Regions from separate parts of the Streptomyces sp. NPDC058198 genome, predicted to be linked through region 2. Evidence: riboswitches for the same ligand, from Rfam matches in the RefSeq annotation. Region 2 holds a riboswitch; each other region holds the start of a gene.
The links. A riboswitch is a leader RNA that binds a small molecule or an ion and turns the genes downstream of it on or off. The one in region 2 is predicted to bind thiamine pyrophosphate.

Region 1 (3,217 bases), on a different contig from region 2:
AGCCGCCGTCGGCCTTCAGCCCGCGACCGACGATCGCGGCCACGGGATAGGCGAAGAAGACCGCGAAGAACGCGGCGGGCACGGCCATCAGGCCGAGCCGCACCGCGTTCCCGCGTCCGGCTCGCGCCGGTGCCGGGGTTACTTCACTACGAGTGAGGACCACGACTGGATCCACTGCTCACGGTGGGCGGCGATCTTGTCAGGAGCCATGGTCTCCGGTGTGTCGACGGTCGCGCCGAACTCCGTGAACAGCTCGGGCAGTTCGATGTCCTTGACCACCGGGTTCACGAACATGTTCAGCGGCATGTCCGCCTGGAACGGCTTGCTGATCAGGAAGTCCAGCAGCGCCTTGCCGCCCGCCTCGTTCTTCGCGCCGCCCAGCAGCCCGGCGAACTCGGTCTGCCGGAAGCAGGTGCCGGTGGAGACTCCGGTCGGGGCCTCCTTCGGCCGCGGCTCGGCGTACAGCACCTCGACCGGCGGGCTGGAGGCGTACGAGACGACGAGCGGCCGGTCCCCCTTGGCCTGCTTGCCGCCCGCGGAGCCCGAGAAGGTTCCGTTGTAGGCCTGATCCCAGCTGTCGACGACCTGGACGCCGTTGGCCCTCAGCTTCTTCCAGTAGTCCTGCCAGCCGTCGTCGCCGTACTGCGCGGCGGTGCCGAGGAGGAAGCCGAGGCCCGGCGAGGACGTCGCGGCGTTCTCCGTGACCAGCAGGTTCTTGTACTGGGGCTTGATCAGATCGTCGAAGGACCGCGGCGGCGCGAGCTTCTTGTCCGCGAAATACTTCTTGTCGTAGTTGACGCAGATGTCGCCGGTGTCGATCGGGGTGACCCGGTTCTTGTCCGGGTCGAGCTGGGCGCCGGTATCGACCTGGTCGAGGCCCTTCGCCTTGTACGGCGTGAACAGGCCGTTGTCGAGGGCGCGGGAGAGCAGCGTGTTGTCGACGCCGAAGAAGACATCGCCCTGCGGAGAACCCTTCGTCAGGATCTCCTTGTTGAGGGCCTCGCCGGCGTCGCCGCTCTTCAGCACCTTGACCGTGTAGCCGGTCTCCCGGGTGAACTGCTTCAGCACGGACGCGGAGGCGGCGAACGAGTCATGGCTGACGAGCGTGACGGTCTTGGACGGTGAACCGCCCTTGCCGTCGCCGTCACCGGACGACGCGGAGCCGCCGGACCCGCCACAGGCGGCGAGGGCCGAGACACCGAGCGCGGCGGTAATCGCGGCGGCCGTCATCTTTCTGGTGGTACTCACTGGTTTTCCTCCTGGGATGTCCAGGAGAAGACGCGGCCCTGCCCGGAGTCCGGTCGGACCGGACTCCGGGCAGGGCGCAACAGCTTGAGTGATGACCGAACTTCCTACCCAGAATGACCTGGGCAAGGTTCAGAGGGTCTGCGGCCGCTGCCCGTTCTCACGGACATGTGCCGCACTCTCAGCGCTGTGGCGCTCCCCTGTCGGAAATATGTAATGCGTGCGCGCCCAGGGTACATGGGACGTTTTCCGGTGCCCCGGGTGCTCCTACGGCGCCTGGGCCCCGCCCCCCGACAGGACCTAGCGCTCCTGAGCCGCGAGCTGTCCGCAGGCTCCGTCGATCTCCTGGCCGCGGGTGTCCCGCACGGTCACCGGCACGCCGTGAGCGGCGATGGCCTCGACGAAGGCCTTCTCGTCCTCGGGGCGCGACGCGGTCCACTTCGAGCCGGGGGTCGGGTTGAGCGGGATCAGATTGACGTGCACCCGCTTGCCCTTGAGCAGCCGGCCCAGCCGGTCGCCGCGCCACGCCTGGTCGTTGATGTCACGGATCAGGGCGTACTCGATGGAGACCCGGCGGCCGGACTTCTCCGCGTACTCCCAGGCGGCGTCGAGCACCTCCCGGACCTTCCAGCGCGTGTTGACGGGGACGAGGGTGTCGCGCAGCTCGTCGTCCGGCGCGTGCAGGGAGACCGCGAGCCGGCATTTGAAACCCTCGTCGGCGAAGCGCAGCATCGCGGGCACCAGACCGACCGTCGAGACGGTGATCCCGCGCTGCGAGAGGCCCAGGCCGTCCGGCTCGGGGTCGGTCAGCCGGCGGATGGCGCCGACCACCCGCTTGTAGTTGGCGAGCGGCTCGCCCATGCCCATGAAGACGATGTTGGACAGCCGGGAAGGACCGCCGGGGACCTCACCGTCGCGCAGGGCGCGCATGCCGTCGACGATCTGGTGCACGATCTCGGCGGTGGACAGATTGCGGTCCAGGCCGGCCTGCCCGGTCGCGCAGAACGGGCAGTTCATCCCGCAGCCCGCCTGCGACGAGATACACATGGTGACCCGGTCCGGATAGCGCATCAGCACGGACTCGACCAACGTGCCGTCGTGCAGCCGCCAGAGCGTCTTACGGGTGGTGTCGTCGTCGCAGGAGATGTGCCGTACGACCGACATCAGGTCGGGCAGCAGCTCCGTCGCCAGCTTCTGGCGCGCGGTGGCCGGGATGTCGGTCCACTGCTCGGGGTCGTGTGCGAACCGCGCGAAGTAGTGCTGCGACAGCTGCTTGGCGCGGAACGGCTTCTCGCCGATCGCGGCGACGGCCTCGCGGCGCTCCGCGGGGGTGAGGTCGGCGAGATGCCGCGGCGGCTTCTTGGCTCCGCGGGGCGCGACGAAAGTGAGTTCTCCGGGTACAGGCATGGTTCCTCCAGTCTTACAGACACGCCGTGGTAGTAGAGACCCTCGCCAGCTCAGAAGGGATGAAGGGCGCACGCACCTGGTCGGTCTTGGTCGTCATCAGTCGACGTCGGTGCCCCTTTGACGGCCCACAGACGGTCCAGCGAAGCGCAGGGACAGTGACCGATTACACGACATGAGGAACACCAATCGTCATCCACCGCGCAGCCGGAACGGGTGAGTGGCGGGTGACAATCCCCGCTCAGATCGCGGGCCTCACTCGCAGTGACGAGGACGTGGTCGAGTTCCTACACCACGCTGGCCTGCCGGACGGCGATGACGAGATGGATGATCCACGCTGGGTGGATCGTCAAGGCGGCCGCCCGCGCGAGTACGGCGCGACCGAGTCAGCGCCGTCGCGGGGGGCACTTTTTCGACTCTGCACAGTCCTGGTTCGCGGTCGGCCAAGGCCCGCTCTTTCGCTATGCCTGAGAAGTCGGATGGCCGGGCCGCCCCAGATAATGCGGGCCTCCCGCCGATGCATCTCCTCCACCAGATCGGATAGAACCTCTGCACTGTTCGGTCTCGA
Region 2 (3,217 bases):
CAGCAGCAGAAGAGGCAACGCCGCGCCCGCGTAGGCGAGGACGAGCGTATTGACCACCGAGGCGATGTGGTCCCGGCCGATCCGTATGGCCGCCCGGTAGAGGGCGCGCGGCCCCATCGACGGATCCGCCTGACGGAGCTCCCAGACCGCCGAGGTCTGCGTCACCGTCACATCGTCGAGGACACCGAGTGAACCGATGATGACGCCCGCCAGCAGCAGACCGCTCATATCGATCTCGGGATAGAGACCGTGAATCAGACCGGTGTTGTCGTCCGTGTTGCCGGTCAGGCTCGCCCAGCCGATGAAGAGCGACCCCAGCAGCCCGATCAGCAGCAGAGATATCAACGTGCCGAGGACCGCCACGGAGGTACGGGCCGTCAGACCATGGCACATATAGAGCGCCACCAGCATGATCGCGCTCGCCCCCACCACCGCCACAACCAGCGGATTCGACCCCTGCAAAATCGCGGGCAGGATGAACAGCGTCAGGACGGCGAACGAGACGGCGAGCGCGATCAGCGCCATGACCCCGCGCATCCGACCCACCACGACCACCGCGAGCGCGAAGATCCCAGCCAGCAGAGCCATCGGGAACGTACGGTTCACATCGGTCACGGAGTACTGGAGATCACGGGGCGCGTCGGGTGCGTAGGCCACCACCACGCCCTGTTTCACGTGAAACTGTCGCGGTGCGTCCGGCTGGACGACCTCGATGAAGGTCCGCCCCTTCTCCTTGCCGGAGGTGACCTCGATCGTCGCCTTCTTGCACTCCCCGGTCTCCGCCTGCTGTGCTTCGCGACCCTGAGGCGTCGAGGTGTCACCGGTCGACGGGAGCTGAGAGCCGTTCACGTCTTTGCAGTCCACCCGCTCGATCTGCACGACCTGGCCCTGCTCGGTCTGCCGGTCGAAGCCGACACCGGTGCGCTCGTGCGCCGGTGCACCGCCGGGCCAGAGCACGGCCAGCCCGACGACCACCGCGGTCGCGAACGGAATCAGGACCGCCGCGATGACCTTGCGAAGGTGCCGGGAGACCGGTGCGGCCGGCCCGTGACTGTGCGAGTGGCCATGCGATTCGTGAGTCTGCTGGGGTGAGGTCACCGCCAGATCATCGCAAGAAGTAAGAGGCCCTCTGTTCAGCACGCTCGACGGGACGCTAGCGTGGAGTCACCTTTGCACACGCGGGAGCTCGGAGCACCGGGCTGAGAGGGCGCTGACTGTGTAGTCCCGGGGATCTCCCTGGACACCTGCGCTGCGCCGACCGCTGAACCTGTTACCGGGTAATGCCGGCGTAGGGAGTAGGTCTCATGACCCATCAGGACGCACGCACGCCTGCCTCCGATTCGGAAAAGCCGAGCGAGGCCGGAAGGTCCATCGGCTGGCACAAGGGATATGTCCAGGGTTCGCGCCCGGATCTTCAGGTGCCGGTGCGCCAGGTGCACCTCACCAACGGCAAGGACGTCACGCTGTACGACACATCGGGGCCGTACACCGACCCCACCGTCGAGACCGATGTACGCCGCGGTCTCGCGCCCCTGCGGGAGAACTGGATCATCGGGCGCGGTGATACCGAGGCGTACGCGGGCCGGCCGGCCCGCCCCGAGGACGACGGGCTCAAGCACACCTCGCCACGCGGGGGACTGCTCCGGAGCGGAACCACTGATCTACGGGGCCTCGACGCGGTCTTCCCCGGCCGGCCGCGCCAGCCGCGGCGGAGCCGGGACGGACAGGCGGTGACGCAGCTCGCATACGCCCGCCGCGGGGAGATCACCTCGGAGATGGAGTACGTCGCCATCCGGGAGAACGTGTCCCCGGAGGTCGTCCGCGAGGAGATCGCCGCCGGTCGCGCCGTCCTCCCCGCCAATGTCAATCACCCCGAGATCGAGCCGATGATCATCGGCAAGCGATTCCTGGTGAAAGTCAACGCCAACATCGGCAACTCCGCGGTCACCTCCTCCATCGAGGAGGAGGTCGAGAAGATGACCTGGGCGACCCGCTGGGGCGCGGACACGGTCATGGACCTCTCCACCGGCCGCAATATCCACACCACCCGCGAATGGGTGCTGCGCAACTCCCCTGTCCCCATCGGCACGGTGCCGCTCTATCAGGCGCTCGAAAAGGTCGACGGCAAGGCCGAGGAGCTGACCTGGGACATCTACAAGGACACCGTCATCGAGCAGGCCGAGCAGGGCGTCGACTACATGACGGTCCACGCCGGTGTACTGCTGCGGTACGTGCCGCTCACGGCCCGCCGGAAGACCGGCATCGTCTCGCGCGGCGGCTCGATCATGGCCGCGTGGTGTCTCGCGCACCACAAGGAGTCGTTCCTGTACGAGAACTTCGAGGAGCTCTGCGAGATCCTCGCGTCCTACGACGTGACGTACTCCCTCGGTGACGGCCTGCGGCCCGGGTCCATCGCGGATGCCAACGACGAGGCGCAGTTCGCCGAGCTGCGCACGCTGGGCGAGCTCAATTCGATCGCCAAGGGGCTGGGCGTACAGACGATGATCGAAGGCCCGGGCCATGTCCCGATGCACAAGATCAAGGAGAACATCGACCTCCAGCAGGAGATCTGCGAGGAGGCCCCGTTCTACACGCTCGGCCCGCTGACGACCGACGTGGCTCCGGCGTACGACCACATCACCTCCGGCATCGGCGCGGCGATGATCGCCTGGTGGGGCACGGCGATGCTCTGCTACGTCACCCCGAAGGAACATCTCGGCCTGCCGGACCGCGACGACGTCAAGACAGGGGTCATCACCTACAAGATCGCGGCCCACGCGGCGGACCTCGCCAAGGGCCACCCGGGGGCGCAGGACTGGGACGACGCGCTCTCCGACGCCCGGTTCGAATTCCGCTGGGAGGACCAGTTCAATCTGGCCCTCGACCCTGACACGGCCCGGGAGTTCCATGACGAGACCCTCCCGGCCGAACCGGCGAAGACCGCGCACTTCTGCTCGATGTGCGGCCCCAAGTTCTGCTCGATGAAGATCTCGCAGGACATCAGGCGCCGGCACGGCGGAGATATGGAGAGCGCCGAGATCGAGGCCGGTATGGCGGAGAAGTCCAAGGAGTTCGCCGCGGCCGGCAACCGGGTCTACCTGCCGCTGGCGGACTGAGCGCCCTCCAGCGTGCCCTGGGCACCGGTCGGGAGATCAGTCCGGCCGGTGCTCGGGGCCACCGAAGTCGGGGCTGGTGAAGTCCGGGCTGGTATAGGTCG
Region 3 (3,217 bases), on a different contig from region 2:
CAGGACGGAGCCCTGGACCGTCGGGTCCAGGCGCCGCATGGCGACCGTGGTGAGTTCGGTGCCCGAGGCGATCAGGGACCGTTCCAGGACGTCGAGGCTGGGCGCCCCGCCCGTCCCCATGATCAGCCGGGAGCCGAACGAGCTGGAGCCGATGGTGAGCCGGTCGTCGGCCATGGGTGCTCAGCCTCCCTGGACCGCGGTCAGGACTTCCACCCGGTCGCCGTCCCCGAGCAGGGTGCGGGACCAGCGGGTACGGGGGATCACCGTCTCGTTGACGGCCGCGGCGACGCCCGAGGGGGCGGGGGTGAGGGCCGCGACGAGGATGTCGAGTGTCGTGGCCGCCGCCAGCTCGCGCGGCTCGCCGTTTACGGAGATGCGCACGACGTCGGGGTGCGTACGGGTCATGCGGGCTGCTCCTGACGTACGGACGCGGCGGGGGCGAAGCGCGCGGGGGTGAAGGGGCGGGCCTCTTCCGGAAGCTCGCCGGTGGTCAGCACGGCGGCCATCACGTCGCCGGTGACGGGCGTGAGCAGCACCCCGTTGCGGTGGTGGCCGGTGGCCAGATGCAGACCCGGCAGCGCCGTGGGCCCGAGCAGGGGCGCGTTGTCCGGCGTTCCGGGGCGCAGCCCGGCGCGGGTCTCGGTGAGGGGCAGTTCGGTGATGCCCGGGACCAGTTCGTGCGCGTCCCGCAGCAGCTCGTACACCCCGCCGGCGGTGACCGTGGTGTCCCAGCCGAGCTCCTCGCTGGTGGCGCCGACGACCAGCTCGCCGTTCTCGCGGGGCACCAGATACACCTGGCTGCCGCGCACCACGGCCCGTACCGTCCGGGACAGGAACGGCGCGTACGCACGGGGCACCGTCAGCCGCAGGACCTGGCCCTTGACCGGCCGCACCGGCGGCAGCACGGCGTCCGGTACCCCGGCGAGCCGGCCGCTGAGGCTGCCGGCCGCCAGCACCACCTGGTCCGCGGCCGGCGCGCGGCCGTCGCTCAGGACGGCGCCGGTGGCCCGGTCCCGTACGACGGTGAGCCGGTCGGCCCAGGCGCGGTGGAAGACCACTCCGGCCCGTTCGCAGGCCGTCAGCAGGGCCGCGGCCAGCCGGCGGGGATCGGTCTGGTGGTCGCCGTCCACCCGCAGCCCGCCGCGCACGCCCGGCGCGAGCATCGGCTCAAGGCGCCGGCACTCGCGGCCGGTGAGCCACTCGGAGGTGAGTCCCGAGCGGCGCTGGAGGGTGTGGAGCTCGCGCAGCTGGGCGCGGTCGTCGGCGTCGAGCGCGACGGCCAGGGTGCCGCAGGCGCGGTAGCCGGTGTCCTGGCCGCTCGCCGCCTCCAGCTCGGCGGCGAAGCCGGGCCAGCGCTCGGCGGAGGCGAGGTTGAGACCGAGCAGCAGCTGCTCGCCGTGGTGGAGTTCGGTGACGGCGGCGAGCATGCCCGCCGCGACCCGCGCGGCCCCGCCGCCGGGATCGGGGTCGGCGACGGCGGTACGCAGCCCGCGCTGCGCCGCCCGCCAGGCCGTGACCAGGCCGATGATCCCGCCCCCGATGACGAGGACGTCGGAACCGCTCGTACCGGATTCCTCATGAGACGACTGCATGGGCGTCCAGCCCCTCCCTTCGCCGGCATGACCCGGATCAGGTTCGTACGGTCGGAGGCCGCCTCAGCCTCCCTCTCAGCCCGGTGCGTCCGGACTCCCGCGAGGTAGTGTCGTCGGCCAGCCTAACGCCCGGCCCTCCGCGCGGTAAGAGAGCATCCGGCGCGGCCCGTTCGCGGGCACGGACCCGGCAGCGCGAAGGACCAGCCCTCCTGACGGCTCGTCAGCTGTTTAAGGTGACCGGGTGAGCGAGCAGCAGAGACAGACGGAACAGCCGCATGTGGTCGTCGTCGGCGCCGGGATGGCGGGGGTGCAGACCGCCGTGGCCCTGCGCGAGAAGGGGTACGGCGGCCCGGTCACGCTGATCGGCGCCGAACCGCACCCGCCCTACGACCGGCCCCCGCTCTCCAAGGCGGTCCTGCTGGGCACGGCGGAGAGTTCGGCCTTCGACATCGACTTCGAGGCGCTCTCCGTCGAGCTGCGGCTCGGTCTCGGGGTGACCGGACTGCGTCCCGCCGCGCGGCAGCTCGACACCGCCGCCGGGCCCGTCCCGTACGACGTGCTGGTCATCGCCACCGGCGCGGAGCCGATCAGACTGCCCGGCACGGAGGGCGTGCCCGGCGTCCATCTGCTGCGCACCCTGGACGACGCCGAGGGGCTGCGTCCCGCGCTGGAACAGCGGCACGACATCGTGGTCGTCGGCGCCGGGTGGATCGGCGCCGAGTTCACCACGGCCGCCCGCGAGGCGGGTTGCGCCGTGACGGTCGTCGAGGCGGCGGACCTGCCGCTCGCGGGCGCCCTGCCGGCCGAGGTCGCCGCCCCCATGGCCGGCTGGTACGCGGAGAGCGGCGCCGACCTGCTGACGCACGCGCGCGTGGCCGGTGTCGAGCCCGGGACGGTCGTCCTGGCGGACGGCCGGCGGCTGCCCGCGGACACGGTGGTCGTGGGCATCGGAGCACGGCCCGCGACGGCCTGGCTCGCGGGGTCGGGCATCGCCCTCGGCCCGGACGGATCGATCACCGCGGACGAGCGGCTGCGGACCTCGCTGCCCGGGGTGTACGCGGTCGGGGACTGCGCCTCCTTCCCTTCCGCCCGCTACGGGGAGCGACTGCTCGTCCACCACTGGGACAACGCGCTGCAGGGGCCGCGGACGGTCGCCGCCCAGATCGTCGGCGAGACCGAACAGGTCTACGACCCCGTGCCGTACTTCTGGTCCGAGCAGTTCGGCCGGTTCGTCCAGTACGCGGGCCATCACGCGGCCGCCGGTACCCCGGTGTGGCGCGGCGATCCCGCCGGGGCCGCCTGGTCGGTGGTGTGGCTGCGGGACGGCGTGCTCATCGCCCTGCTCGCCGTCGGCAGGCCGCGCGACCTGGCGCAGGGCCGCAAGCTGATCGAGGCGGGCGCGCGCCTGGACCCGGAACGGGCCGCGGATCCGGCCGTACCGCTCAGGAAGGCCGTTCTCTGACCTTCCTTCGCCGGCCCGGGACGAACACCTCCGGGTGCCTCGGCTACCGTCTGTCAGTCCGGGATGGCACGCTTGTCCTGTGACCGAGATTGACGCAAAGATCGATGCTCTCGTCCCCGCCTGGCTCCACCTGCCCGACATCGCGGAAATGCTCGATGTCGAG

Region 1: another riboswitch for thiamine pyrophosphate. It lies ahead of ACFVWW_RS16100 (thiamine ABC transporter substrate binding subunit); the one in region 2 lies ahead of thiC (phosphomethylpyrimidine synthase ThiC).
Region 3: another riboswitch for thiamine pyrophosphate. It lies ahead of thiO (glycine oxidase ThiO); the one in region 2 lies ahead of thiC (phosphomethylpyrimidine synthase ThiC).

The regions. Positions count from the first base shown of each region.
Region 1 covers NZ_JBHVVP010000003.1:838,769-841,985, reverse strand. The annotation lists gene ACFVWW_RS16105 (ABC transporter permease) at 1-88, opposite strand, end outside; gene ACFVWW_RS16100 (thiamine ABC transporter substrate binding subunit) at 139-1,248, opposite strand; TPP riboswitch at 1,332-1,457, opposite strand; gene rlmN (23S rRNA (adenine(2503)-C(2))-methyltransferase RlmN) at 1,546-2,652, opposite strand.
Region 2 covers NZ_JBHVVP010000002.1:157,304-160,520, reverse strand. The annotation lists gene ACFVWW_RS09200 (YibE/F family protein) at 1-1,098, opposite strand, end outside; TPP riboswitch at 1,169-1,312, shown strand; gene thiC (phosphomethylpyrimidine synthase ThiC) at 1,305-3,116, shown strand; gene ACFVWW_RS09190 (hypothetical protein) at 3,153-3,217, opposite strand, start outside.
Region 3 covers NZ_JBHVVP010000009.1:225,130-228,346, forward strand. The annotation lists gene ACFVWW_RS26500 (thiazole synthase) at 1-174, opposite strand, end outside; gene thiS (sulfur carrier protein ThiS) at 181-405, opposite strand; gene thiO (glycine oxidase ThiO) at 402-1,592, opposite strand; TPP riboswitch at 1,590-1,703, opposite strand; gene ACFVWW_RS26515 (NAD(P)/FAD-dependent oxidoreductase) at 1,834-3,054, shown strand; gene ACFVWW_RS26520 (Rv2175c family DNA-binding protein) at 3,134-3,217, shown strand, end outside.